Regions from separate parts of the Paenibacillus sp. FSL R5-0475 genome, predicted to be linked through region 2. Evidence: riboswitches for the same ligand, from Rfam matches in the RefSeq annotation. Region 2 holds a riboswitch; each other region holds the start of a gene.
The links. A riboswitch is a leader RNA that binds a small molecule or an ion and turns the genes downstream of it on or off. The one in region 2 is predicted to bind cyclic di-GMP.
Positions count from the first base shown of each region.

Region 1: it holds a riboswitch for cyclic di-GMP, as region 2 does, so the genes downstream of both, MKX41_RS15425 (thiamine pyrophosphate-binding protein) here and MKX41_RS27855 (transglutaminase-like domain-containing protein) in region 2, are expected to answer to the same signal.
Region 3: it holds a riboswitch for cyclic di-GMP, as region 2 does, so the genes downstream of both, MKX41_RS03580 (DUF6612 family protein) here and MKX41_RS27855 (transglutaminase-like domain-containing protein) in region 2, are expected to answer to the same signal.

Region 1 covers NZ_JBBORK010000001.1:3,426,705-3,436,772, reverse strand. Annotated here, with positions in the region: gene MKX41_RS15460 (response regulator transcription factor) at 1-687, shown strand, start outside; gene MKX41_RS15455 (ATP-binding protein) at 688-2,124, shown strand; gene glpK (glycerol kinase GlpK) at 2,243-3,736, shown strand; gene MKX41_RS15445 (DNA-binding protein) at 3,751-3,966, shown strand; gene MKX41_RS15440 (3-oxoacyl-[acyl-carrier-protein] synthase III C-terminal domain-containing protein) at 4,037-5,029, opposite strand; gene MKX41_RS15435 (hypothetical protein) at 5,081-5,431, opposite strand; gene MKX41_RS15430 (carboxymuconolactone decarboxylase family protein) at 5,471-5,839, opposite strand; gene MKX41_RS15425 (thiamine pyrophosphate-binding protein) at 5,850-7,493, opposite strand; cyclic di-GMP riboswitch class I at 7,612-7,707, opposite strand; gene MKX41_RS15420 (methyl-accepting chemotaxis protein) at 7,899-9,149, opposite strand; gene MKX41_RS15415 (helix-turn-helix transcriptional regulator) at 9,272-10,068, opposite strand, start outside.
Region 2 covers NZ_JBBORK010000001.1:6,213,669-6,223,736, reverse strand. Annotated here, with positions in the region: rRNA gene rrf (5S ribosomal RNA) at 143-259, opposite strand; rRNA gene MKX41_RS27865 (23S ribosomal RNA) at 334-3,262, opposite strand; rRNA gene MKX41_RS27860 (16S ribosomal RNA) at 3,495-5,052, opposite strand; gene MKX41_RS27855 (transglutaminase-like domain-containing protein) at 5,424-6,233, opposite strand; cyclic di-GMP riboswitch class I at 6,247-6,327, opposite strand; cyclic di-GMP riboswitch class I at 6,436-6,516, opposite strand; gene MKX41_RS27850 (class D sortase) at 6,641-7,291, opposite strand; gene MKX41_RS27845 (GtrA family protein) at 7,325-7,729, opposite strand; gene MKX41_RS27840 (glycosyltransferase family 2 protein) at 7,719-8,699, opposite strand; gene MKX41_RS27835 (phospholipid carrier-dependent glycosyltransferase) at 8,800-10,068, opposite strand, start outside.
Region 3 covers NZ_JBBORK010000001.1:863,245-873,312, reverse strand. Annotated here, with positions in the region: gene MKX41_RS03620 (carbohydrate ABC transporter permease) at 1-795, opposite strand, end outside; gene MKX41_RS03615 (ABC transporter permease) at 817-1,773, opposite strand; gene MKX41_RS03610 (tautomerase family protein) at 1,763-1,969, opposite strand; gene MKX41_RS03605 (Crp/Fnr family transcriptional regulator) at 2,193-2,903, opposite strand; gene rd (rubredoxin) at 2,950-3,132, opposite strand; gene MKX41_RS03595 (NAD(P)/FAD-dependent oxidoreductase) at 3,161-4,375, opposite strand; gene MKX41_RS03590 (FprA family A-type flavoprotein) at 4,392-5,630, opposite strand; gene MKX41_RS03585 (CapA family protein) at 5,900-6,916, shown strand; gene MKX41_RS03580 (DUF6612 family protein) at 6,998-7,846, opposite strand; cyclic di-GMP riboswitch class I at 7,964-8,055, opposite strand; gene MKX41_RS03575 (RNA polymerase sigma factor) at 8,260-8,778, shown strand; gene MKX41_RS03570 (DUF4179 domain-containing protein) at 8,762-10,068, shown strand, end outside.

The DNA of each region.
Region 1 (10,068 bases), 2.8 Mb from region 2:
GTGGATGATGAGGAACGCATTCGCCGCCTGCTAAAGATGTATCTTGAAAAAGAAGGTTATGAAATCGACGAAGCTGAAGATGGCGAAATCGCTCTTCGCAAAGCAACAGCAAATGACTACGGTCTAATTTTGCTGGATGTTATGCTGCCTGGCATTGATGGAATGGAAGTGCTGACCCGACTCAGAGGGGTCAAATCGACACCTGTCTTAATGCTTACAGCTAAAGGCGAAGAGATTAATCGTGTACAGGGCTTTGAAATGGGCGCGGATGATTATGTCGTGAAGCCATTTAGTCCTCGCGAAGTGATTTATCGCGTGAAGGCCATTATGCGCCGTTCTTCAGCAACAGCATTTTTGTCCAAAGAGAGCAACTCCAGTAATAACATTGTATTCACTCATCTTATTATTGAGCATGACGCACACCGAGTAACTGCTGGTGGTGAAGAAGTGAGTCTGACACCGAAAGAATACGAACTGCTGCATTATTTGGCGATTTCACCGGATAAAGTGTTCTCTCGTGAAGAACTGCTTAAAGATGTTTGGAATTATGAGTTTTTCGGAGATTTGCGTACAGTCGATACTCATGTTAAGCGTCTTCGTGAAAAACTGAATAAAGTATCACCGGAATCCGCGGCGATGATTACAACTGTATGGGGTGTAGGCTACAAACTTGAGGTACCTAAATAAGTGAACTTCTGGAGAAGTCTTGTCGGCAAGCTGTGGGTCACGATCATCTGCCTGGTCGCTGTCGTGCTTATTACACTCGGGTTGTTTCTACTTCCCTATATCGACAGCAACTTTGCTAATTCCGGCGATATCAAACGTTTATTTATGTATACGTGCATGATCGGATTTTCTTTGACGACATTCTTCGCGTTGTTCTTGTTTACCAAGATCACTCAACCGATGCAACGTGTCATCGAGGCTGCAAACAACATTCGACGTGGTGAATACGGAACAAGGCTGACGCTGGTCACAAGTGACGAGATTGGCCAATTGGCGACTTCCTTCAACCATATGGCTGAGGAGTTGGAAGAGAATATTCGCAGTCTGCACCATGAGAAGGGTCATCTATCCAGTGTATTACGCAGCATGAGTGATGCTGTAATCACCTTTGACATCGAAGGCCAGATTATTCTGACCAATCCGCACGGTCAATCGCTACTTGAGAGCTGGAGCGATTTAGAGTGGGAACAAGAGAGTGACATTGAACCTCATATGGAAACGGCTGAGAGTAATGTTCCACCTCCCCTGCGTCCTTTATTTTTGAGCACGTTGAAACAAGGCGGCGATGAGCGTTCTAATGTACATGTCCGGCAGGGCGTGTGGTCCGTCCATATGGCACCTTTATATTCTGAGGGTAGCATTCGTGGAGTGGTTGCTGTTCTGCGTGATGTGACTGAAGAAGTACGACTCGAAAAAATGCGCCGTGACTTCGTGGCAAACGTCTCTCATGAGATTCGGACGCCATTATCGATGATGCAAGGTTATAGTGAGGCTTTACTTGACGGCATGGCTTCTTCACCAGAGGAAAGCAGTGAACTGATTCAAGTCATTCATGATGAATCGCTCCGTATGGGACGTCTTGTAAAGGATCTGCTCGACCTTGCGCGAATGGAAGCTGGACATACGGATATGTTGAAGGCAGAAGTAGATGTGAACGAACTGCTGGAACGAGTGTATCGGAAATTTTCCGTACGTGCGAAAGAGCGTGATATTCATCTGCAGCTAAATAAAGAGAGCGATGTCCTTGTTCTTAAGGCAGCGGATGAAGATAAGCTTGAGCAGGTCTTAACCAATTTGCTCGATAATGCTTTTCGTCATACGCAGGGTGGCAAGAAGATTACAGTTCATACAGGAACTTGTGTCTTAGAAGGGCGTCGCTATTTTGAAATTAAAATTCAGGATGAAGGCGTCGGCATTCCGCAGGAAGATCTGCCTTATATATTTGATCGTTTCTACAAAGCCGATAAGGCACGTGTACGGGGAGAATCAGGTGGAACGGGACTCGGGCTTGCGATTGTTAAAAATATTGTTGAGTCGCATCACGGAACCATTTCAGCTTCCAGTAAGTTGGGCGAAAGTACAACCTTTACCCTAAGACTTCCTGTCGAAAAACAGTAATTCCAAACACAATGTGTGATAGCGCCTCTGACAGCAGAGGTGCTTTTTGTTGAAACAAACACATTAATCTTGTTCATCGTGGAACATATCTCATTGTTTATGCTTGGGAGGCCATCAAATGATTTTATCTTTAGACCAAGGGACTACCAGTTCACGAGCCATAGTGTTCGATGAGGACGCTAGAATCGTCTCACAAGGGCAATATGAGGTTGAACAATCTTTCCCACACCCTGGCTGGGTGGAGCATGACCCAGAGCAAATCTGGGCGTCACAGCTTGCAGCTGCAAGAGATGCGATTACTCAGGGCGGGATAACACCTCAGGAAATATATTCCATTGGAATTACAAATCAGAGGGAAACGGCCCTGATCTGGGATAGAGCAACAGGCAAGCCGATTTATCCTGCGATTGTGTGGCAGGACAGACGTACTGCAGAGCTGTGTGAAGAGATCAAGAGTAAGGGGTTAGAGGGACTCATTGCTAGCAAGACGGGACTCGTTGTGGATGCTTATTTTTCTGCAACAAAATTCTCATGGATTCTTGATCATGTAGACGGCGCACGAGAGCGGGCGAATAATGGCGAGCTACTAGCTGGGACAGTAGACAGCTGGCTAATCTGGAAGCTTACTGGCGGGGCTGTACATGCTACTGATGTAACTAATGCATCGCGTACGATGCTATATAATCTACATGAGCGCTGCTGGGACGAAGAGCTAATGAAGGAGCTTCGTGTACCACGCTCCATCCTGCCAGAAGTGAGGATGTCCGGTAGTGAATTTGGAGCAGCAGACGCGCAGTGGTTCGGGACAGAAATACCTATTCACTCTGTATTGGGGGATCAACAAGCTGCTTTGTTTGGACATACTTGTCTTGAACCCGGCAGTGCCAAAAACACATATGGAACTGGATGCTTTATTCTGATGAATACAGGTACAGAAGCTGTAGTCTCCAGTCATGGGTTGTTGACTACTGTAGCTTGGGGAATGGGGGATGAACTCTATTATGCACTCGAGGGCAGTGTGTTTGTAGCTGGAGCGGCTGTACAATGGCTTCAGGAGGGGTTAGGACTCATAACGGAGCCGGCAGGCTCGGAAGATAAAGCACGGGAAGTAGAGGACAGTGAAGGGGTTGTCGTCGTACCTGCTTTTACTGGACTAGGTGCCCCTTATTGGGATATGTATGCACGTGGAGCAGTTTTCGGTCTAACTAGAGGAACCACCTCGGGGCATTTGGTAAGAGCAACGTTAGAGTCATTAGCATTTCAGTCTAGAGATGTAATTGGGGCGATGGAAAAAGATGCAGGCATGCCATTGACCGGACTTCGTGTAGATGGTGGAGCGGTTCGTAATGATTTGCTGATGCAGTTCCAGTCTGATATCCTCGGTAGTGAAGTTACTCGAACTACATATGCGGAGACGACTGCGCTGGGAGCAGCACTTCTGGCTGGATTAACCTCAGGAGTCTGGACAAGAGAGCAGCTAGAAAGCTTTAACAAAGCTGAGAGGGTCTTTTCACCTGTAATGGGTATAGAAGAGCGTGAAAGACGTTACAACGCCTGGAAAGACGCTGTAGCGCGTACCATGGGCTGGGAAAAACATGAAAGATATCAGTGATCAGGGAGATGCATATGTCTATGTTTAATGGAACAGAATCTGATCTACCGAGTGGACTATCTAAGCCTGCACTTCGAGCACTTCATGGTGCTGGGTATACACAGATTCACCAAATCAGTATGCTCACTGAGTCAGAGCTTCTGCAGCTCCATGGGATGGGACCAAAAGGGATTGATGTACTACGGCGTGCGCTCACTGAAAAGGGGTTATCCTTTGCCAGCGAGTCCTAAAGAACAGATCAACCTAAAAAGCGGCAAGCTAAGGATAATCCTTGGCCTGCCGCTTTTTAGGTTGTAACGCTTAATATTCAATAACAAATGCTACGTTTTGCCATCCAGCGCCCACTGTCCAGAACAGAACTTTATCTCCGCGTTCGATCTTTCCTGTAGTAATAGCTTTGTGTAGAGCGATAAACGGGCTACTGGTTGAGGTGTATCCGAATTCATCACCTATGTAAACCGCAACCTCACGATCAATACCCACTTTTTCACAAACACCAACGATATTAGGCAGTGAAAGCTGTGAGAAACAGGCCGCTTTAATAGATTCAGGCGCTATGTTGTTATCAGATAGAAGTGTGCGAATCGATTCAGAAGCAGCATCTACGCAAATGGAATCATCAAATGGAATGAATTTCACATTGAATTCTCCAGCCGCGACGCCTTTTCTACCCAGATTAGCCAAGCCTTCAGCCGGGAACATGGAGTTGCCGTAAACGCATGTGTCTGTTTGATAGACAGAATCAATGAAGCCTACCGCATTATCATCGCGCACAAGAAGGACTGCCGCAGCTGCATCACCGAAGTTAGCATAATAGACTGGATCATTCTTATCTGCATGAGGTGCTACATAATCGGATCCGATGACCAAAGCACGTTTAATTCTAGGATTGGCTTGCATTTGACGGCTCACCTGTTCTACGGAAGCAGTCATACCTGCACAGTTAGCGTTGCTATCTATACAAATTGTATGGGATGCGCCGTTAATTAAACGGTGAATCATTAAAGAGTTAGTAGGAAAGATATATTCAGGAGTTTGACTTGCATAGGCAATAAGATCGATATCAGCGCCAGTGAGACCATTTTTATCCAACACATTACTGGCAGCCTCAAAAGCCATCGTAAGAGAATTTTCTTCCTCATTCTTAATGCTATAGCGCGTATCACGACCTAAAGTGGTCAGTAGACCTCGGATATCAATACCCTTTTCGTCAAAATGCTTAATAAAAAAGTCGTTACCAACTTTATTACTAGGATGATAGATATCAATGTCTTGAATACGAATTCCGGTCATATGAATGAATCCTCCTGAAAAACTCTATAGTTTTTTTAGTTATAAGAAGAATTAAGCTGTAACGGTGGAAATGATCTCGATGTTATCTAGTCCTGCTTTACGACCCAGACGAGCAAGCTGCATTTTAAGAATTGGGTTATTCTCAAGGGTTAGATTTACTTTTACAAATCCATCATTCTTAAACATTACGAAGCAACCTTCCAAAAGAGGCACAACATCAGGTGCAGTTACGTTTAGCTTTCTGCAGTCGATTTGTAATTCATAGTCTGCTGGAGTGATAGGATTAATAGTTTGTTGATAAGCTTGGATAGATTTCAGACCATCTTCTTCAGAAAATGTTCCTTCCAGCTCAATATTGATCACTTTTTTAGTAGTGTCTGTCTTTAAAATAAACTGTCCCACGTTAACATCTCTCCCGATATTTTAATTTACTGAAAATAGTTACTTTATTTCTTCAATCGTTTCGAGAAGAATATTAAAAGCGGTGATGATTCTAGGTGCCCCTATAGCGGGTACTAAGTGTAATAGAATACCTTTGAGTTGTTCTACAGTAACACCCACACGAAGAGCCATGACATAATGAACACCCAATTGATCAAACTGACCCATCGAAATCAGGGCAGAGATAACTGTGATTTCCTTCCAGTCAGCTTCGATTGTGTTGCGTTGAAAAATATCGCCGTAGGCATTCCCCATAATAAATTCAGCCAAATCGGGGAAATGTTCTTTAATCGGAGCCAGTGCTTTAGCTCCGTAGTCTCCAGAGAGATTCGTGAAGTGGTTCAGACCACTGTTTACATTGTCTTTCATAAGTGACCTCCTAATTTAGGTTCAAAGTACGGTGAGCAGTCGGAGGGACCTCATCACGGTCTGTTAGCAGTTCAATGACGGCAACACGGTTGATGGCAACAGCGTCCTTGATGGCTGTTTCGAACTCCTCCGCTGTCTCACATTTGTAACCCTTAGCGCCTAGTGATTCTGCGAATTTCACTGCATCCATAGGGACTTCGTAGATAGTTCCGTCAATACGTCCTGTAGTTTTTTCCATACCTTTTAGAGCCATATCTAGCTGTTTATTATTCACAACAATGAATATGACAGGAATATCCTTGCAGACAGCAGCGTTAATCTCTGCGCCTAGCATCATAAAGCAACCGTCTCCTGTAATGCAGAAGATCGTTTCTTCTGGAGCAGCAACCTTTGCACCAATCGCCATCCCGATAGAATTACCCATGCAAGCAAAGTAAGCATCGAAAACAAAACTGCCCGGTTTCTTAACCTTGTACCATTTCGCAGCATGGAAACCGTGACTTCCATCATCAACAAAGACTGTGCTGTTATAAGGAATCAAATCACTCATCGTACTCAAGACCGATGCAAGTGAAAGGTTTGGTAAAATCGGAGGCTCTTCGGTATAATCAGAATTTGTCGGTGCTTCGCGTTTTGTGATGTTGTTCGTGTCAATATTATTGAGATAGTAAACTAGATTGTCGCGTAGATCTCCAGTCACTGGAATTGTTTTAGAGAACAATATTTTTCCGACAAAAGTCGGATCGCTATCAAACTGAATTAATGTTGCAGGATGATTTTCCCTTTTAAGATTACAAATAGTCATATCACTTAAACGTGACCCGAGAACGATAAATAGATCACTTTGATTCAGCAAGTCATCCCCATGGGTACAACCGCCTACTCCAATTGGACCGTGATAGAGTGGATGATCCCAAGCTATAGCCCCTTTACCACCTGGAGATGTAACTACAGGAATATTAAATGTTTCCGCTAATTGAATTAGCTCACTATGTGCTCCTGAGCGGTTAACGCCTTTACCCGCGATAATTATTGGATTCTTAGAGTTATTTATAGCATCAAGTACACGGTCGATATTAGCATGGCTAACCAGTGATTCGCGTTCAGGGATTACAATATTACATTCCTCTAGCAATTCCGTTTGGACATCAAAGGGAATACAAAGGTGAACTGGACCACGATTACCGCTCAAAGCAATGGATATGGCATGATTAAAGATTGTGTTAAAGTGATCTCCACGTTCAATAAGCTTGCTATACAAGGTGGCAGGTCTAAACATATCAGCTAAATCAGCTAGAAAAGAAGTAGAGTCCTGACATTGGGGAATTCCAAGCTCTTTAATAGATTGATGGCCAGTAATAAATAGGACAGGTAGGTTGTTAGCCTTAGCATGTGCTGCTGCAGTTAATAGGTTTGTTCCACCAGGACCTGAAGTACCAAAAGCTACACCTAGTTTTCCAGTTTTAAGCGCATACCCGGCTGCTTCGAAGCCGGAACTGGACTCATGTCTCCCAGGAATAAATTCAATACCGTAATCTACCATTTTAAGAACAATAGGACAAATGGATTTCCCAATAATACCAAAGGAATGGGTAACACCTAGGTTCCGTAGTGCTTCCGACATGTAATCTGCGACTGTCTTCAAAAAATACACCTCACAAGTTGATTGTTATTTTAAAATCAAACATTAGAAAACCTGTGCTCTGAATTAGGGCACAGGTTGGTGGCATAAATCGCCATAGAGACTGAACAATTGTTCAGTCGTCTTGGTTATCTGCAACCTGGCAGTCATGGCCTCTGATTAAAAATGAGGCTGTAGATCCATGGTTTTGCGTCATCCTCTTTCGAAGATTTTGCCAATATTAATTTTAAAATTTATAAGAAGAATTTTCCTTTACAATATATTCCTAGAGAACCTTTGTCAATATATTTTCGCAAATTAACTCGAATTTTGACGAAAGTCTTGTCCAACCTATGAAATAATAGATATAAAAAAACTCCCCCTAAGTCAAAACTTAGGAGGAGTTTTTGGACTTGTTTATATATTTTTGCAAGTGACTTAAAACTTGAAAATATGGATAGTCTTCTGTAGATTAAACACAGCCTGTGTCATTTTCTCAGTTTCTTCAGCAACGGACTGCAGGGCATTAATTTGTTCATTCATAGCGGCGGATACTTCCTCGGTGCCGGCAGCGGTTTGCTGTGTGATTGCAGAGATATTCTCTATTGCACTTGAGATTTTCAAGGCACTTTCCAACATCAGATCACTTTCAGCAGAGAAGGAAGAGATTTGCTCGGTAATATACTGCACACTTTGCACAATTTGAGCAAAGATATGAGCAGATTGAGTGATCATCTCATTCTGTACCTGTACGACTTCTTCGTTGATAGCGATATTGTCAATCGCTTGTTTGATATCAGTTTCGATGCTCCGAACTAAGCCAAAGACTTCCTTCGTTGAAGCTGTTGATTCCTCGGCAAGTTTACGAACCTCCTGTGCGACTACAGCAAAACCTCGACCATGCTCTCCGGCGCGTGCTGCTTCGATGGAGGCATTCAGCGATAAGAGGTTGGTCTGCTCAGCGATCTCTGTGATGGTTTTTGTAATCATCGTAATTCCGCGAGCATTATGAGACAGGGCTTCGATAGTATCAGCTACTTTTTGAGTAGCCTGGATGTTTTTGCGCATGCCTTCAGCTTGAGTATCAACGGACTGCCGTCCTTGTTCAACTAGTTCTAATGTATGTATTGAACGTCTGTTCATTTCTTTCGTTGAGTTCGTATAATTGGATACTTTATTCTCAATATCTTTAATGGATTCTGTCATTTCAGCGATATCCGTAGATATTTCATTTGCACCAAGAGCTAGCTCGTTAGACGAAGAGGCTACCTGTGCCATGACAATTTTCAAATTCTGATTCTTATCTTCGATTCCACGGCTTGCATCCATAACTTGACGAGTGATTTGTGATGCTTCTGTCAAAATCTTCTTGAGCTTGTCAATCATAGTATTAAAGGAACGACTTACGTCCCCCATAGACCCGTTCTCGTCGGCTCTACTAGTAAAATCCCCTTTTGAAATACTATGAGATACATTCGCGATGTCATCAAAAGAAGATGTAAGCGTTCTCTCGATAAAGCGGGCCACTGGGAAAGTTAGAGCAGCAAGAACAACGATTAGAACAATACCCAAAATAATGTTGCCTAAGATCATAAAAGTAACTAAAACAGGAATGGCAAATAGTGCGGCAACGAGGTAACATCCGGCAACAATTCTTTGTTTTAACGGAAGTTTATGCATCCAGTTCATTGGTATAATGTCCTCCTTATTAATATTATGTATTGGTGTTATTATATGGGATTTAAAGGTGATTGGTCTATAGTAAGAACTGACATAAATCTTCTTTTCGGAGTAGTTCTTTAGATTTCGTGTCAAAAATCCTCATAAATAGCGGAAATTTTTGCGATAGCAGACTTTACCATCTCTAAAAGTTCTTGCGGTGAAAGTACAATAACCGAGGGACTAAAAGAAAGGATTATCCGGCAGGCCGACTCGATCGTATTAAATTCGGCATCTACGTTCACCCACTCAGCATTGCTTGTTGGCTCTATTAATTGGACAGAGACGAATCTTTCTCGCTGTAATTCTTTTAAGACAGATGTTTTAACCCTTAGCTTTACTTGATACTTTGGCAGTGCTGCTTTAAAGGCCGTGGTGGACTCTTCCCAGTACTGTTTTAAATCAAAGTCATCAGGTCTTTTAAACCACTCATGTGTCTCCTCAACGTTAACTAATCTGGACACACGAAAGGTTCGTAGTTCATCTTTGCTTTTGGCTACGACATACCATACTCCGCGTTTTGCAACTAACCCAAGAGGTTCAATGAAACGGACCGTTGTCTCGTTGCTCCGGAGATAAGTGATTTTTACTTTACGGTCCTCCCAAAGTGCTCTCTGCAGTACAGAAAGGAACGGATAAGTCTCATCCGAAGGATGCCAACTGGCGCCATCAATATGAATACGCTCGCTTAGGTAATTTGCTGGGTTACTAAGTCGATGTGAGGATGCAGCCTCTAGTTTGAGAAGAGCGGAAGAGTAGTCGTCTTGTATCCCCAGATCCTTCATTATAGATGCGTCAGCGGACAGAAGCAGTGAACCAATCTCTTGTGGCTTCATTCCCGTTAGGGAGGTTCGGTACCCTTCAGTTAGCATCCAGCCTCCTTCACGAC
Region 2 (10,068 bases):
TTTGAATATATTTTATTATTTCATCCACATGTTAGTAACTTTTATTTTTTCGTTATTTCCCCATGACTTATCCACATTATTTAAATTAAGCGATAAAGGGAACAAAAAAGCCATTGTTGATAAATCAACAATGGCTTCGTGTGCTTGGCAACGTCCTACTCTCCCAGGACCCTTCGGTCCAAGTACCATCGGCGCTGGAGGGCTTAACGGTCGTGTTCGGGATGGGTACGCGTGGAACCCCTCCGCTATCGCCACCAAACGGGCATTTACAGCGTAAATGCTCAGACTTAATCGCCTGAAAACTGAATCCGAATTGAATTTGCGTTCTAAGTATAGGATAAGCCCTCGACCGATTAGTATTGGTCAGCTCCATGCATTACTGCACTTCCACCTCCAACCTATCTACCTCGTCGTCTTCAAGGGGTCTTACTAATTGGGAAATCTCATCTTGAGGGGGGCTTCACGCTTAGATGCTTTCAGCGCTTATCCCGTCCGTACGTAGCTACCCAGCCATGCTTCTGGCGAAACAACTGGTGCACCAGCGGTACGTCCATCCCGGTCCTCTCGTACTAAGGACAGCTCCTCTCAAATTTCCTGCGCCCACGACAGATAGGGACCGAACTGTCTCACGACGTTCTGAACCCAGCTCGCGTACCGCTTTAATGGGCGAACAGCCCAACCCTTGGGACCTACTTCAGCCCCAGGATGCGATGAGCCGACATCGAGGTGCCAAACCTCCCCGTCGATGTGGACTCTTGGGGGAGATAAGCCTGTTATCCCCAGGGTAGCTTTTATCCGTTGAGCGATGGCCCTTCCATGCGGTACCACCGGATCACTAAGTCCGACTTTCGTCCCTGCTCGACTTGTAGGTCTCGCAGTCAAGCTCCCTTATGCCTTTGCACTCTTCGAATGATTTCCAACCATTCTGAGGGAACCTTGGAACGCCTCCGTTACTCTTTAGGAGGCGACCGCCCCAGTCAAACTGCCCGCCTGACACGGTCCCCGTACCCGGTAAGGGTACTAGGTTAGAACCTAGATACGATCAGGGTGGTATCCCAACGGCGCCTCCACCGAAGCTTGCGCTCCGATTTCTACGGCTCCCACCTATCCTGTACAGATCGTACCCAAATTCAATATCAAGCTGCAGTAAAGCTCCATGGGGTCTTTCCGTCTTGTCGCGGGTAACCTGCATCTTCACAGGTATTAAAATTTCACCGGATCTCTCGTTGAGACAGCGCCCAAGTCGTTACGCCATTCGTGCGGGTCAGAATTTACCTGACAAGGAATTTCGCTACCTTAGGACCGTTATAGTTACGGCCGCCGTTTACTGGGGCTTCGGTTCATAGCTTCGGGTTACCCCTAACCACTCCCCTTAACCTTCCAGCACCGGGCAGGCGTCAGCCCGTATACTTCGCCTTGCGGCTTCGCACAGACCTGTGTTTTTGCTAAACAGTCGCTTGGGCCTTTTCACTGCGGCCCCCTCGTGCTATTCACACTACCGGGGCACCCCTTCTCCCGAAGTTACGGGGTCATTTTGCCGAGTTCCTTAACGAGAGTTCTTCCGCGCGCCTTAGAATTCTCTTCTCGCCTACCTGTGTCGGTTTGCGGTACGGGCACCTTCTCCTGGCTAGAGGCTTTTCTTGGCAGTGTGAGATCATGACCTTCGCTACTGTAATTTTCGCTCCCCATCACAGCCCAGCCTTAACGATGTGCGGATTTGCCTACACATCAGCCTCACTGCTTAGACGGACATATCCATCAGTCCGCGTCACTACCCTCCTGCGTCACCCCATCGCTCATAGCGGATTACGGTGGTACAGTAATTTCAAACTGTTGTCCTTCGACTACGCCTTTCGGCCTCGCCTTAGGTCCCGACTTACCCTGAGCGGACGAGCCTTCCTCAGGAAACCTTGGGCTTTCGGCGGATCAGATTCTCACTGATCTTTTCGTTACTCATACCGGCATTCTCACTTGTATGCTGTCCAGCGCTCCTTACGGTACACCTTCAACCCACATACAACGCTCCCCTACCCCAGATACATACGTATCTAGCCATAGCTTCGGTGGTGTGTTTAGCCCCGTTACATTTTCGGCGCAGAGTCACTCGACCAGTGAGCTATTACGCACTCTTTCAATGGTGGCTGCTTCTAAGCCAACATCCTGGTTGTCTGTGCAACTCCACATCCTTTCCCACTTAACACACACTTGGGGACCTTAGCTGATGGTCTGGGCTGTTTCCCTTTTGACAATGGATCTTAGCACTCACTGTCTGACTCCCGGCAATAAGTATATGGCATTCGGAGTTTGACTGAGCTTGGTAATCCTTGCGGACCCCGCACCCAATCAGTGCTCTACCTCCACTACTCTTATACCGAGGCTAGCCCTAAAGCTATTTCGGGGAGAACCAGCTATCTCCGAGTTCGATTGGAATTTCTCCGCTACCCCCACCTCATCCCCGCATTTTTCAACATGCGTGGGTTCGGGCCTCCAGTGCGTGTTACCGCACCTTCACCCTGGACAGGGGTAGATCACACGGTTTCGGGTCTACGTCCACATACTCAATCGCCCTATTCAGACTCGCTTTCGCTGCGGCTCCGTCTTCTCGACTTAACCTTGCATGTTAAACGTAACTCGCCGGTTCATTCTACAAAAGGCACGCCATCACCCATAGATAGGGCTCTGACTTTTTGTAAGCACACGGTTTCAGGTTCTATTTCACTCCCCTTCCGGGGTGCTTTTCACCTTTCCCTCACGGTACTGTTTCACTATCGGTCGCCAGGTAGTATTTAGCCTTAGCAGATGGTCCTGCTGGATTCATACGGGGTTTCACGTGCCCCGCACTACTCGGGATCCGTCTCGGAGAGAACACAGTTTAGGCTACAGGGCTTTTACCTCTATCGCGGGCCTTTCCAGACCTCTTCACCTACCATATTCCTTTGTAACTCCATGTGAGACGTCCCACAACCCCTAAGAGCAAGCTCTTAGGTTTAGGCTGTTCCGCGTTCGCTCGCCGCTACTGACGGAATCACTATTGTTTTCTCTTCCTCAGGGTACTTAGATGTTTCAGTTCCCCTGGTCTGCCTCTACATCTCCTATGTGTTCAGAGATGAGTAACTGCGAATTACCACAGCTGGGTTTCCCCATTCGGACACCCCCGGATCAAAGCTTGCTTACAGCTCCCCGAGGCAGTTTCGTTGTTCGCCACGTCCTTCGTCGGCTCCTGGCGCCTAGGCATCCTCCGTGTGCTCTTATTAGCTTAACCTTGATTTTTCCTAAGAAAAATCTCACTAATAACATTTACTTGTTTACACAAGTTGCTAAAAGATGTTCTAAAACGCAAATTCGTTTCGGTATCCAGTTTTCAAGGATCAAGTCTTACTGAGAGCTTAAACTCTCAAAACTGAGCAACGAGTGAGTAACAGGCCTAAACCTGAGATTTTGGAAGCTTAACTTCCGATTTGAATGTCTTCATTGCAGAAGACGATTCTCCATAGAAAGGAGGTGATCCAGCCGCACCTTCCGATACGGCTACCTTGTTACGACTTCACCCCAATCATCTACCCCACCTTCGGCGGCTGGCTCCCTTGCGGGTTACCCCACCGACTTCGGGTGTTGTAAACTCTCGTGGTGTGACGGGCGGTGTGTACAAGACCCGGGAACGTATTCACCGCGGCATGCTGATCCGCGATTACTAGCAATTCCGACTTCATGCAGGCGAGTTGCAGCCTGCAATCCGAACTGAGACCGGCTTTGATGGGATTGGCTTCACCTCGCGGTTTCGCTTCCCGTTGTACCGGCCATTGTAGTACGTGTGTAGCCCAGGTCATAAGGGGCATGATGATTTGACGTCATCCCCACCTTCCTCCGGTTTGTCACCGGCAGTCACTCTAGAGTGCCCAGCTTAACCTGCTGGCAACTAAAGTTAAGGGTTGCGCTCGTTGCGGGACTTAACCCAACATCTCACGACACGAGCTGACGACAACCATGCACCACCTGTCTCCTCTGTCCCGAAGGCCGCCACTATCTCTAGTGGATTCAGAGGGATGTCAAGACCTGGTAAGGTTCTTCGCGTTGCTTCGAATTAAACCACATACTCCACTGCTTGTGCGGGTCCCCGTCAATTCCTTTGAGTTTCAGTCTTGCGACCGTACTCCCCAGGCGGAGTGCTTACTGTGTTAACTTCGGCACCAAGGGTATCGAAACCCCTAACACCTAGCACTCATCGTTTACGGCGTGGACTACCAGGGTATCTAATCCTGTTTGCTCCCCACGCTTTCGCGCCTCAGCGTCAGTTACAGCCCAGAAAGTCGCCTTCGCCACTGGTGTTCCTCCACATATCTACGCATTTCACCGCTACACGTGGAATTCCACTTTCCTCTTCTGTACTCAAGTCACCCAGTTTCCAGTGCGACCTCAGGTTGAGCCCAAGGTTTAAACACCAGACTTAAATGACCGCCTGCGCGCGCTTTACGCCCAATAATTCCGGACAACGCTTGCCCCCTACGTATTACCGCGGCTGCTGGCACGTAGTTAGCCGGGGCTTTCTTCTCAGGTACCGTCACTCCGATAGCAGTTACTCTACCGGACGTTCTTCCCTGGCAACAGAGCTTTACGATCCGAAAACCTTCATCACTCACGCGGCGTTGCTCCGTCAGACTTTCGTCCATTGCGGAAGATTCCCTACTGCTGCCTCCCGTAGGAGTCTGGGCCGTGTCTCAGTCCCAGTGTGGCCGTTCACCCTCTCAGGTCGGCTACGCATCGTCGCCTTGGTGGGCCGTTACCCCACCAACTAGCTAATGCGCCGCAGGCCCATCCCTCAGTGACAGATTGCTCCGTCTTTCATTCTTTCTTCAGGAGAAAAAAGAAATTATCCGGTATTAGCTACCGTTTCCGGTAGTTATCCCAGTCTAAGGGGCAGGTTGCCTACGTGTTACTCACCCGTCCGCCGCTAAGTTATTTTGAAAGCAAGCTTTCAAAATAACTCCGCTCGACTTGCATGTATTAGGCACGCCGCCAGCGTTCGTCCTGAGCCAGGATCAAACTCTCCAATTAGTATTGAAAAGAGCGATATGCTCATTTTGAAACATCTGACGAGAAAATTAATTCTCTAATTTCGGATATCACTTTCGTGATTTCCTACTCACTCGTTGTTCAGTTTTCAAAGATCAAGTTCTCGTTGGCGCCGTTTAATGTCTCAGCAGCAACTCTTATAATATATCATGTTGTTCTCAGTAATGCAAGCTTTATTTTTCGAAAGCCGTTTATATAACTCTCTCAAACATTGCCTGTACGCTGTCTAACAACGCTTAACTATAATAACCTATCTATTCATAGAAAAGCAACCCCTAATAGAAAAATAAACAACTAGCTTAATAATTAAGCTGGTTGTTTATTTAATAGAGTTATGAATCTAGCGATGCAAATTAATAGTATTTTGCTGCAGTATACTTACTTGAAGCCTTAATAAAATCCGTATTCTTCTTACTCTTCGCTGACGATGCATCTACCGTTGTATCAATAGTAACCCATTTCCCATCCATCAACACTTCATTCCATGCATGGTATTGCGTAACGTAGCTAGTATTCCCCATCACCAATTTAGCAGGCACATCTACACTACGCAGCATTGCGGCAAAAAGAGAAGCATAGTCATAGCAGATTCCTTTTTTAGTATTCAAAGTGTTGTTAATGTTCGGAATGTAATCTGTTGTTACATTATTAGCAAGAGAATAATCGTATTGTACATTAGCAACTATATAGTTATAGATTGCCTTAACTTTCTCTTCATCTGTTGTTTTGCCTTTTGTAAGCTCTTTTGCCTTAAGGATCGCTTTATCAGAAGAACTCCATTTCACATTCTGTACGGAGCCCAAATATACGGAATTCGAGTCACTCATGGTTACGTCTACTACTTCGGAATATAACGCTTTGTATTTATTGCCGGTTGTGTTCTCAAGAACAGAAACCTTATAAGTACCATTACCTTGTTGTAAAGGGAAGTCCTCAGCTTGTCCAGAAGCATATAAGTTATATGTATAGCTGCTGTTGTCTTTAGTGATCATGAGTTTGATTCTTTTATCTTTCGGAATATCATAGTTAATTCCAATAACACCTTGAGCCACTTTCGATGTAATCAACCAGCTTGCATCTACACTTGCGGCTTGAGCTGTGCTTACCGGAACCGCAGTAATCAGTACGAACAGCGCCACCATCATAAAATAAACCTTTTTCACGGATAAAACCCCTTTCGGTAGCTGGCTGCCATCCTTTCGGGAAGGCCCTTTAGCTTTGCGTCCCTACCTTTCGATAGGTTTGCCGTTATCGTATAAGCTCTATCTGTTCTAATTTCACTAGACAAATTAAGAGAATCAGTCCAAGTAGAAATATGAATCTAAGATTCTTATATATTTTATAAAAACAAAAAAAGCCTCTTCATTCGGTAACTGGCTGCCATCCTTACGGGAAGGCCCTTTAGCTTTGCGTCCCTACCTTTCGATAGGTTTGCCGTTTATCGTGTTTAGCTTTTATAGTCTTATACTACCATATTTATCCTCGTAAACAAGAACAAAATTGCTAGATTTACTATTATTTTATAGTTATTTCTCTGTATTTGAATTCTCTTGTTATTTCTCGTCAACGATTAGGAAAGCTTGGCATGAACAATCAAACGATGTGTAGGATCTACTAGTGGGTCACACGTAATTAGAGTAAGAATTTTATCTTTGTTATTCCCGTCTAGAACAGACACATCACTAGGAAGTACAACAGAAATATCATAAACCTCGTAATTATAAGTCTGATCGCTAGTCTTTACCGTAATCGTATCCCCAATCACAACCTCATTCAATCTGTTAAACAATCTGCCCGTAGTTCTAGCTCTATGTGCAGCTATTGCGGCGTTCCCTATTTCTCCTATTGGAGTTGTTTCTTTCATATGGGCCGCGGCATGCTTCATATTCGCTTTAGTAGCCCCTTCTAATACAGGCAGCTTCAGATCGATCTTATCGATCTCAATTAATGCGATAACTTTGCCACCCACTTCAATTTCTGGTTCCGGCTTTTCTGTTTCTTGCGGCTGTGCTTGTGCATCTAGAGCTGATTCCTCCGCTAGTAGCTGAGTGACCTCGGCATATCTGCTCTTCAGATCAGGTGGTGGAGTACTTTCACTGGTGCTCAGTTCAGCCGATTCTAATAGCTTATCCTGCTGCCAGTCGTTATACCATTCGTTAGCTTTTGGATAGAGCATGATAAGGATCCCCGCCAGTATGAGCACATACGAGAATTTACGCATGATTTTCACCTCCGTAGATTGTTCTACTGAACTTTAGAATACCCATTTACGACTTCCGAAGAAGTTAATGATCACCGTCACAAACGTTACTAATACCTTAGAGATCAACACTTGAATGCCTAGTTTGTCAGTCAACAGATGCATTAGCAACAGCGATATTCCGAGTACTACCAGATTCAGTACGATAAACTTCAGCAACTGCGTCTTATCAAAACCCTCTTTATTGCCACGATCACGATCCTTGAAGGTTACTTTTTTATTCAAAATAAAGCTGTTCGCTGTCCCTGCACTATAAGAAATCACCTGTGCCAACGCATATACCATCCCAAGTGAGTTCAGTAATGTAAAGATTACGAAATCAATGAGGGTATTTACCAGACCTACAGCATTAAATTTGAGAAACTGTATGAAAGCAGTCCGAAAGTTCTTATCTGACATCTTTGTAATCCTTCCGGCGATCCACTTCTTCTTCGTCACGATATCCTATAGTCTCACTGACAATATACAACGGTCTATCCTTAGACTCGTCATAAATCCGTCCAATATACTCACCGATTACACCTAACAGCATCAGAACGATACCGTTAAAGAGCAAATTGACCCCTACAATGGAAGCCCAACCTGGAACCGTCCATGAGGTGAAAAAGATTCTTTGAAACAATACGAAGAATAAATAGAGAAAGCTGGAGAAGGAAAGAAAGAATCCGACATACGTAGCAATCTTAAGTGGCTTATGCGAAAAGGAAGTGATCCCATCCAGCGCAAAACGAATCATTTTCTTAAGAGGATACTTAGTTTCTCCTGCAAATCGTTCTTCTCGCTCATATTCCACCATCGTCTGCTTGAAGCCGACCCAGCTCACTAAACCTCTGACATACCGGTTTTTTTCCTTGAGACCTCGCAAGACATCACATACCTTACGATCAATAAGACGAAAATCACCTGTGTCCGTGGGAATGTCTACACTTGTCATGCTGCTGAGCAATCGATAAAAGATCTTGGCCGTTACCTTTTTGAACATCGTTTCTCCACGGCGCTTCAGCCGCTTCGCATACACAACGTCATAACCCTCTTTCCACTTCTCGATCATTTGCAAAATGACCTCCGGTGGATCTTGAAGGTCAGCGTCAATAACAACAACCGCTTGACCTTCGGCATAGTCCATGCCAGCTGTAATCGCTACCTGATGTCCGAAATTACGCGAGAAGTCAATTAGCTTGACGCATTCATCCCGATCACTGATCTCCCGAATCATCTGGGCCGAACGATCACGACTTCCGTCATTAACGAAGACAAGCTCATAAGTATCGCCGCATTCGTCCATTACTTTTTTCAAACGTTCGTAAGTAACGCTAATTACTTGCTCCTCATTGAACATGGGTACAATTACACTATATCTGGCTTTCACCTTTATTCCTCCTAAAAGCTTTATGGAGCGTTACATCTTTCTGTACTTCATAATAACGCTGTAAGCATAAACTTATTGTTATAGATATTTTAAAAAAATCTTAGAAAACCCAAGATGGGAACCAACGCAGCATATTCTTCACATAATCTCCGCTTACCTGCATCCCTGACAGGACAGGGTAGAACGCGACAAAGAGCAGTAAAGCAACAGCCACATAGACATAACTAAAATAACGAGCCTCAGGATATTTGCTATCTAGCAACTTCATTATATATACAATACCAAGAATCATAAAAGGCACCATAGCAAAATAATGGTAGATAAAGGTTTCCCTTGGGACAAGCATCCACGGAACATATTGTGAGAAAAAGGCGATCCAGATCATATAAAGGGTCTTATCTTTGCGTTTCAGTGTAATCCACAGTGTTGCCAGCATTGCGAAAATCCCCGTCCACCAGATAAGCGGATTCCCCATAGTCACTATACTGCTGACCTGACCTTGCGGCAATCCCTCACTGCCACTGAAGAACCAGACGGGTCTCTTCATAAACGGCCATTGCCACCAGGAGGAAGCAAAAGGATGTGTAGCTACAAGCTGACTGTGATAGTTGTACATGTTCTTTTGGGAATCAATCAAGCCTTTTATAGTAAAGCCCTCTGCGGATGCAGATAAACCCGGAAAAAAAGATAAACTATAAATAATGACCGGTATGATTACGAAGAATGCAACACAACTTGCTAGCGTAATAATGGTATTCTTCCAGAACGAATTTACGGCTTCGCGACAGGTACCCAGCAGTTCCTTATCTTTGATCTTCCCTTCCGCGAGCAACCGTCCCGATGCTTGGTATTCTCTGTAGCGCTCGAAGAGCGAGATAGCTAGCATAATGGCCAGCCCAGCTCCTCCGTACAGTACAATCCACTTGGAGGCGACACCAATTCCGAAGAATAGCCCGGACCAGAACAACGGAATTAGCGTTTTTCTTAAGGGCTGCCTGAAGAAATTCATAGTGTAATATCGCTGCATGAAATAAAACATTAACATGATGAAGAATACTCCGTATACATCGATCGTAGAGATTCTTGTTTGTGTGAAATGCATGAAATCCAGTGCGAACAATCCAGCTGCAAGTGCTGCGTATTTGCTCTTTTTAAAGAGACGTAGTGCCATTACATAAATGAGAGGCAGCATGGCAATCCCGAACAATGTTCCGATAATACGCCAGCCGAAAGGATTGACTCCGAACAGTTCCATCCCTACTGCGATCAATAGCTTGCCTAGTGGTGGATGCGTGTTCTCATAAGGCACAATCCCGTGTGTATATTCATAAGCTGTCCGTGCATGGTAGATCTCGTCAAAATAAGTGCT
Region 3 (10,068 bases), 5.4 Mb from region 2:
GATAACAGCCATTTTAATGCCCTCAGGTGAGGTGTGGGCCAAAGAACTATAAACTGAGGAAGCCGGATCAATGCTGATATCGTCCGTCTCGAAGAGCTTCTTCAACATCACCTGCAGAGGCCATAAAGAAGGCTTGTTGATATAATACAGAGCGCTCATGTACGTATTCCAGTGCCCTACGGCGTAGAAAATCCCCAATGAGGCCATTACCGGTTTGGATAATGGCAGTACCATATTGACAATGATCCGCAGCTCACCACACCCATCGATTCTGGAGGAATCTATCAGCTCCTGAGGTAGCTGCATGAAGAAACTTCTCATCACGAAAAAGTTAAAAGCGCTGATGGCGCCCGGAATCATAAGTGCCCAAAGGGAGTTCATAAGACCCAAATTTTTGATCAGGATAAAGTTTGGAATAAGAGGGGCACTGAATACCATAGTGAACAATACCATCATGACAATATATTTGCGTCCTACGAATTCCGGCCGTGACACCGGATAAGCGAGAGACGCTGTCGCAATCAGATTGATAGCGGTGCCCAGCACCGTAATATAGACGGAGACACCGAACGCCCGCCAAATGGAATGATCGCTGAAAACGTACTGATAATTGATCGCCGTAAAGTCCTTTGGCAGCAAGCCTACCCTGCCATTAATAATTGCTTCAGAGCTGCTAAAGGACTGGGCAATCACATTCAGAAACGGCAGAAACATAGCCAAAGCGAGAGCGGTTAGAAACAATAGATTGAACACATTAAATAGATTCTGGCCGCGAGTATAGCGTACTCTCATCATCCCTACCTCCATAAAGAGCGATTAATACAGCGATTCACCGGTTGTTTTTTTGCTCAAAATGTTGCCGATGAGCACCAGAATGAGTCCAACTACCGACTTGAATAGCCCCACTGCTGTTGTATAACTGTATTGCTGAGACAGCAGCCCCGCCTTATAGATATAAGTGTCCAGAATCTCCCCGTTCCCAGTATTAAGCGCGTTCAGGAATACCCATACCCGCTCGAAGCCAAGATCAAGAAATCTCCCGATATGGAGAAGGAACAAAATCATAATCGTCGGTATCAGTGATGGAAGTGTAATGGCTAAGGTTTGTTTCCAGCGCCCGGCTCCGTCCACTTCAGCAGCCTCATACAGATCTGGATTTATTCCTGCCAGCGCGGCCAGATAAATGATCGTACCGTACCCGGAATCCCTCCAAATGCCGGAACTGATCAAAATCGTGCGAATATATGAATTTTCACCAAGAAAATAAATCGGTTCGAAGCCGAAGGCTTGTAAAACCTGATTCACAATCCCTGTTCCTGGGGAGAGGATACCCAAGGCGATACCGCTCACAATTACCCAGGACAGGAAATGGGGCATATAAACCACCGTTTGCAAAAACCGTTTGTAAAACACAAGACGGATTTCATTCAGCAGAAGCGCAAGCAATATTGGAGCCGGGAAGGCAAATATGAGATCATACAAGCCTAGCAGAATCGTATTGCTTAAGATTCTTCCGAAATCCTGGTATTGAAACATCGTCCTAAAGTGCTCAAGCCCTACCCATTCACTACCTGTAAAGCCTTTAAAAATGTTGTAGTTCTGAAACGCAATCACTGAACCGGCCAACGGCAAGTACTTGAAAATGATAAAATACAAGATCCCGGGAATCGCGATCACATAGAGTGCTCTGAATTTCCACATGTTTGAGAGCAGTGACCTTCTCGTGTCGGCTTTGTAGTTAATAAGGTCAATCCCGGTTAACTTAGCCTTCATAACCGTTTCCTATAGGTCCTTTTTTCAGCAGGTTCGCTGGAGCATTCTCATCTAAGGGAATTTCTTGAAATTCGACGGTAATAAACCGTTCCTCCCGTTCAATAATTCGGGATAACTCCCGTGTGAATACAGTAACGATCTCCTCCTTCTGCTCACTCGTTCGGCCTTCGTACATCCTAATCTCAATATGTGGCATCAGCTTTCCTCCATTTCCTCGAATAGTGATTGAATCTAACCTCATTCTACCTGCAATAAAGCGCTTGCAATATGGATTTTCTATGAGTAAGCTTGTGTTTTCTTTAGGGTATATCCAGTAATAATCGAGCTGGAATTCAAGCGAGCCCCTAAAAAAAGCAGCATCTCTACCGTAATCTATGGTAGAAATGCCGCTTTATCATTTTAGATTTTTAATTACTATTTTAATACCCCATATAACTTTCCAAACCCGCTGGATCTATAATGAGCATTTGCTTGTTTCCAATTAGTTCAATAAGGCCTGAATCTTCAAACCTTGAGAATTTTCTGCTGATGGTTTCGCGGGTGACCCCAACATAACTGGCCAGTTCTTCACGAGACAACGGAAGGTCAATATGAATATGAGCACCACGTTGTTTGCCATATTTGTCACCGAGTTCCATGATCATATAAGCAATTCGTATTTCTGGATCTTTGGTCGCCAAGCTCTGCGCCAGATTTTCTGTATGGGCTAATCTTTTGGTCACACTCTTCAGCAGCCGGAGTGAAATATCCGGATTTTCCGTCATCAGCTGCTCCATATCTGTTCGAGTCAGCATGCAAATGTTAGTATCTTTTAGAGCATAAGCACTGAAGTTGCTCAGCTCATCGCTGTTAAAAATGCTCAGTTCCCCGAAAAAATCCCCGTTCGTCAAGATGTGCAAAATTTGTTCCTTGCCCTCGGGAGTAATTTTGGATAATTTAACATGGCCTCGCTGAATAATGTACAGCGTATCCGACGGTGCTCCTTCCAGAATTAACGGTTGACCTTTGGTGAACTTTCGATGTTTGATCATGGCACTGATCCGGGAGAGATCGTCATCGCTTAACGCAGCAAAAATCGGCACCTTGCGGGTACAAGGTTCAGCAGCGTATTGGCAAGAATACTCCTTCATAACTGTCCCCCCTGTTGTTCATTTTTTTTATAAACCTTACTTCCCTTTAAGATGCAGAAGTTTTTTTCTCTTCAACCGGCGCAAAATGGCTTGTATCTTCACCACATACAGGACAAACCCAATCTTCAGACAAGTCTTCAAATGCAGTGCCTGCAACAACATCCTCATCAGGATCGCCTACTGCCGGATCATAGATATAGCCACATGGTAGACAGATATATTTTTTCATCATTGTCATCTCCTATAAAGTTAGTAGTTTAGTTCAATCTGGATTGTACTTCAGCCATAATTTCCACGATGCTACTCCCGTTAACATCAATCCCCGTAAGGGGGATGCCTTGCTCCACAGCGGTTTTATACGCCAGAGAAGCAGCTGCACCTTGCCAGGATATCGCACCGATTATTGTGTTATCTTTCACAAAGATACGCGTATACGCCCCATTTTCTTCTCCGTTCACCACCGTATAGCAATACCGCTCATCAACGTTGCCTATCGAAAATAAAGAGACTCCAAAAGCATTAAACAATGTAACCGGAACAGCTCTACGATACGCAGTCAGATTGGCGACCATATTACTGCCAGCAATCCGACCCTGCTCCATCGCTCCGCCCCACAGTCCTTCCACATGCCCGTTAATTTCAGCAACATCTCCGGCAGCGTACACATGCGGATCATTTGTTTGCATTTGTTCATTTACGATAATGCCCTGCCGGACTTGAATACTCGAGCCATTTAGCAGTTCCGTATTTGGTACAATACCAATGGAGTAGACTACATGGTCACAGGAAAAATGAGATTGGTCATCCAGCGTAATTCCGGTAACAAACTCTGATCCTGTAATAGACGCCACATCTGCTTGAAGAATAACCTTTACACCTGCTTGTTCAAGGTTCTCTTTAAGGAGCTGTGAGGATTTCTCATCAAGCTGTCTGCCCATCAACCGGTGAAAAGCTTCGATCACCGTTACCTGATATCCAGCTTCATGCAGCGCCCAAGCGGTTTCGATTCCCTGCACTCCACCACCAATTACGGCTACATGGCTGCCATCCTGCAGGTTTTCTTTCAATCTGTCCGCGTCGTTCATATCCCGGAGGGTATGAACATTGTTCAGGCCGAAGCCCTCAAGGGAGAGTGTACGATTCTTCGCTCCCATACACAATAAAAGCTTATGATAAGAAACACTTTGCCCATCTTCTGTCACAACAATTTGCCGGTCCGGGTGGACAGAACTGATTCGGGTCGAGGTTTTTACGGATATACGATTATCGCGGTACCATTTTTCCTTTTTAATCAGCACCTTCTCACTGTGCAGGTCGGTAAACAGCCCTTTGGTCAGCTTAATCCGGTTATAGGGCAGTTGACTTTCCTCCCCGAGGATCGAAATTTCCGATTCTGCGTCTTGATCACGGATGGCTTTGGCGGCATGGACGGCGGCTACTCCGCCGCCAACTATAACGTAATGTTTTGTCATCCTATGTTCCTCCTCCCTAAAATGAACTCAGCAGCAAATCCGAAACAAATTCAGCCGCGTTTTTAATTTTTTGAACTTTCTCAGGCTCTTTCGGGGAAAATCTGATTCGTACAGGGAACTCTACATGTGTCATCCCCGTGGATTTAATAACCTCAGATGTGCTTTGCACCGTCATATTTGTTCCATTCAGATAATCCTGAATGACTTCAATGGCTTCACCACTCCAGCCGTAGGAGCCAAAGGCTGCAGCAAGTTTACCTTCCAGATTCATATTGTGCAATTCTTTCAGAATGTTCTCCAGGTTCCCAATCATGTCCGCGTATTTAGTGGAGCTGCCAATAAAGACCGCGTCAGCTGACGTTATACTGTTCAGAATATCGGTGGCACTACTTTTATCTGCATCCCAGACCTCTGTCTCTATATTATTTTCCTGCAAGCAATCCTGTAAGATTTTGGCCATCTTCTTGGTACTGTTTTTGATGGTGGTATATACGATGGTTGCCTTTTTTCCTTGCGTCGTTTCACGGCTCAACGTGGCGTACATCCCGATATATTTACGTATGTCCTTCCGAATCACAAACCCATGGGAAGGAGCGATCATCCGGATCTCAAGATCCTTAACAGCCTCTAACAGTGTTCTTACATATCTTCTGTGAGGATGAATAATTGCTGCGTAATAGCCCTGGAAATCTTCCGTAATATCAAACCCGGCTTCATCGCTGAATAGATTCTCCACCGCAACATGCGTGCTAAAAATATCACAAGGAAATAAGATTTGATCTTCGATACAATAGGTGATCATCGTTTCTGCGGTATGGAGATACGGTGTTTCTTTAAACAGCAGCGTTTTCCCACCAATATCCAGCTTGTCTCCATCTTTCACCACCAGGAAGTTCCGGCTATGAAGCTTGTACATTTCCTGCAATTCTGGAACAGCAATCTCGGTGCATACGATCGTGGCGTTTGCAGCCTTGGCAGCGAGAGCTGCCAGTCCACCAGAGTGATCAGGCTCTGTATGGTTAATGACAATGTAATGAATATCTAGAAGATCAATCATTTCACCCAGGCACTCGGCATATTCACGTCCGAATTCCATATCTACGGTATCAATGACAGTCGGCTTACCTGTTTTTAATAAGTAGGAATTATAGGTAGTTCCTTTTTCTAGAATCAGGCGATGAAAAGGAACATGACGGTTATCAATTTTGCCTATCCAGTAAATATCCTCGGCGATTTTCTTGAATTGTGTACTCATTTCTATAACCTCCAATGTTTGATTGATAATGTTTATCAACAACCATATTTTATTATGGCTGCCAAACAAAAAAGAGGATTTGAATCAAATTATGAAAGTTTGAAAAAAATGAATACCTTTAATTTAGACGATCTAAATAAAGTGATTATGCGTTGGGTCACATTTTAAATAAAAAGCCACACAAATGTTTGCACTTCGCCTTAAAGAAAGAATAACCCATAACAACTTTATACCATATCCTAATGAAAATAATAAAAAGGTGGATATCCATGACTGAAATACAAATAGCTGCTGTGGGAGATCTAATGGTCAAACGTTATATTATTTCGGATGCTAAACAGCCTGATGGAGCCTATTCGTTCAGCCCCCTGTTTGCAAAAGTAGCTCCTTATCTGAAACAGGCTGATTTGACGATTGGCAATCTCGAAACCACCTTTGCTGGAAGTGGCCCCGAATGCCGGAAAAGCCCACGATCAGGCGGTCCGATATTCAAATGTCCAGACGAACTGGCCCCTGCACTTAAGGAAGCCGGATTCGACGTATTAGTAACGGCCAACAATCATTGCATGGATTATGGTGCCCCGGGTCTGGTTCGGACGTTACGAGTTCTGGACCGTAATGGAATCGACCACACGGGAACAGCTAAATCATTAGAAGAATCCAAGAGAACGCTTATTAAAAACGTCAAAGGAATTACGATTGGCATCCTCTCCTACACAGCAGGAACTAACCGAATTCCTGTACCAGTGAGTAAGCCATGGCTGGTTAATCGGATATCTACGCCCAAGATCATTCGGGAGATTCGAGATTTAAAAAAGAAAGTCGATCTAGTCTTGCTTTATCTGCATTTCGGAAGCGAATATCGTTACACTCCAAACAAGAGGCAAAAAGAGCTGGTCAATCTCTTCTTTAAAAATGGCGCCGACATCATACTGGGGTCTCACCCACATGTTCTTCAACCGTTAGCGCTTCGTGGAAAAAAACAATTCGTTATTTACTCATTGGGGAATTTTGTTTCTACTAAATTAATGAATATTCCTTATACACAAAGCGGTATCATACTTACGCTTAAAATAAAGAAGGATGAAAAAGGAAACACGAGTATAACTAACGTAGGTTACATCCCGACTTGTGTAGATCGAAGAATAAAAAGCGGCAGGAAAATTACAGAGATCATCCCCATCCGCGACGCATTAAAGAGAAGCGCCACCGACATAAAAACAGAGCGGCGAAATCTCATGAATCGAATGTTGAAACATACGACAACAATCTTAAAGAAGGAATAGAAACGTTATTAAAATAGAGAATACAGCAAAAAGCGCTGTTCTACAGAACAGCGCTTTTTGCTCAATATGAAATCGACCTTATTATTCTAGTTCGGCCGGTTTTACAATGGTTGTACCTTTGTTATTCTTGGAATATTTAGCTTCGATTTTCGTGTTGTATGTATCTTTTTCTCCGTCACTTGTCAGTACATAACTCAGATCGACTGTCAGCTTTTCCGTTTGCCAGGTCTTAGTATTGACGAATAATTTCCAAGTTACGCTTTTAGGTTGAACTGTCTCACCATCCCAGAGGTTCTCCTGGTCATAGAGTTTGATTATTCCCTTAGCTGCTGTCGGATCGGTTACCGTGAACTGCAGGACGGTCTGAGCACCGGCAGTGCTGACTTTCATAGATTTTTTATAATTTTTTACCGAATCAAGCATGGAAACAGGATCGTATTGACCTTTAGAATAAAAAGAATCCCACTCCATCTTCTCCAGTCCAATCCAATACTGCGCATCAGGATCGATTGGCTCACCGTCATCGTCGTAACCTTCATCTTCAGATTCATCGATCAGTTCACTTCCGTCTACAAGATAGTAAAACTCCTTGTCATTGGCATATAGACTGTACGATGTTTCTAAAAGACTACTATCAACGGTGCCAGCTGCAGCAAAATTCGGCAGTCGATTAATATCCAGCTTCAGTGTGTTAGTGTTGCTGATACGTACCCCACCGCTCTGAATATCCTGTTTTTTGATCACATCTAAGTGAAAATTCTTTATTGCTTTAGAGGCTGCCGTTACTTTGCTAATCATTTGATCCGCGGTTACTACTGTTGAGGTAGCTGCTGACACTACTCCTGGATTAGACATCCATCCGATCGTTCCGGACAGCAATATAGCACCTACTGCCAAACTAGTGCCTATTGTTTTGAAAAAACTGTTCATGTACTTCCCCTTTCGGCCCCTTGCGATAATGTAACGCCGTATAGATCGAAATAATAAAAGAGCTCAAAATAGACTACATATTCTTAGAGCTATCCTTTATGCTTCATAAGATATCCCTATGGCGGCCTGGCGATCATTTCCTTCTGTAGAAAGGCTTTAGACCCATGGCTTTGTGTCATCATCTTTCGATGATTTTACCTTTAACGCGGACATTCAATTAGTTTTAATTAGCTTACGGACGCATGTCCCACCGCTAATTTTATCATGGTTATAATTACCTGTAAACGACTTATCTTCCATTCAAATTCGCTATGATGCTCAGAAGAAATACTTCACTCAAAATGAAAAATGAACGATTACATACGCTTATAAGTCTTATTAATGAGAACAGCAAAGACAGGGGGTGCAGCAAAATGTGTGACCGAGAAATTTTCGAGCTCTATAAAGAACAAGTATATTATTTTTGTTACTACTTAATGAAAAATCAGGCAGATGCAGAGGATATTTGCCAAGAGGTATTTGTAAAGGTTATCTTAGCGGATAAGTCTAAGGTAAGAAACTTGAAATCTTGGATTTTACGAATTGCTTCGAATGAGTGCAACAGTGTGATTAAAAGGCGTAAGACGGGGTGGATGAAAGAAGTACGTAATTATTTACTATCCAGGTCTGAGGAATCAAACCCTGTAGAAAAACGGTTGGATCGACAGGAAACTAAAAAAGAATTACAAGGGTTATACAGTCAGCTTCCCGACAAAATCAGAATGGTAGTAGTCCTTCGTTTTATAAACGAATTGACTGTACCCGAGATCTCTAAAGTTATGAGCATACCCGAAGGAACTGTAAAATCCAGACTGAACAAGGGACTTAAAATACTAAATAGAATGGGTGGAACTCAACTAAAGGAGCTGAGTAGTAATGAATCTGTATATTGAAAAAGATAGACATATTCCCCGACCGGATTATGATTTGATGTGGACTACCATAGAACAAGAAGCATATAAACGTCAAAGAAATCTGAATGCCTCCCAGAATACTCCTAGGCCTAATAAAAAGGTTGTTCCTATCAGCATCGTCTTCTCTTGCCTCTTACTTGTCGCCATTCCTGTATTCGCTAGTATGACGATTAATTGGGATAAAATTGGTGGGCGAAGTGTGAGCAATGCAATAAATAACGGCATCGGTCAACAGTATAATCTTCAAGCTTCCAGTTCAGGAGTAACAATGAATTTGAACGGTGTTGTAACTGACGGAGAAAAAATGAAAATGCTGTTATCACTTGATACTAAATCTGATCTATCCCAATATACTGGATTTGCTACAGAGGAAAACACCATGACTAGTGAATCCGGTGCCAAGGCAAAGGTATACGGTTATTTAGAATACGATCCTGAAAGCCAGAAACTCATTGGAGTATATGAGACACCTGATACATTAAAGGATGATAAAAAGGACTACAAGTTTGAAGCACGGAATCTCATTTTTTACCGTAATCAGAATATTCCCTTACAATCTAATCATCAAGCAGGGGATACAATCGATACTGGAGTTAAGCAATATCCAAGCATTCAAATCGAATCCGTTCGACATGTTTCCAATCAAACCATTATCCGTTACAAAGTCGCTGCATCACCATCTGACTTAGGACGGGGTAACCCACATTTGGTAGTTAGTACTGCAGGTCAAGAGAATGAGGCAATTCCAACCATCATGCCTAACGAAGGATCGGATTTATTTATTGAACAGGTTTTCAATATAACTGAATCAGATTGGAAGGAAGCTAGTCTTCATTTTAGTTACATTGAAGAAGCGAAACGTATTTCAGGTACATGGAAGTTCGATTTTAAAGCAGATGGACAAAAAGCAAGTGAGGCGATTTACACTAAGAAACTGTATAACAGTCCTGAATTTCAAGAAAAGACCGGTATAACCTTAGATCAGCTAGTGGTTACCCCTTTGGATATCCAAATTCTAATAGATGAAAATGATTCGCTTAAAAAAGGAATTGTCCACTATAATACCGCTCAGTTGGTTATAGGTGATAAAACAATCACTGGGGGTTGGAATTTGAAAGGAGATCATTCCGAAAGCTACCAGCATTTATTTCAATTTGAATCTCCGGAATGGTATAACAACTGGTCCGATGTTCCAATGAAACTTATATTAAAGGATGCTGTCATTGAGAAACGTGATACCAGTAAGAATTGGATCACAATAAACAAACC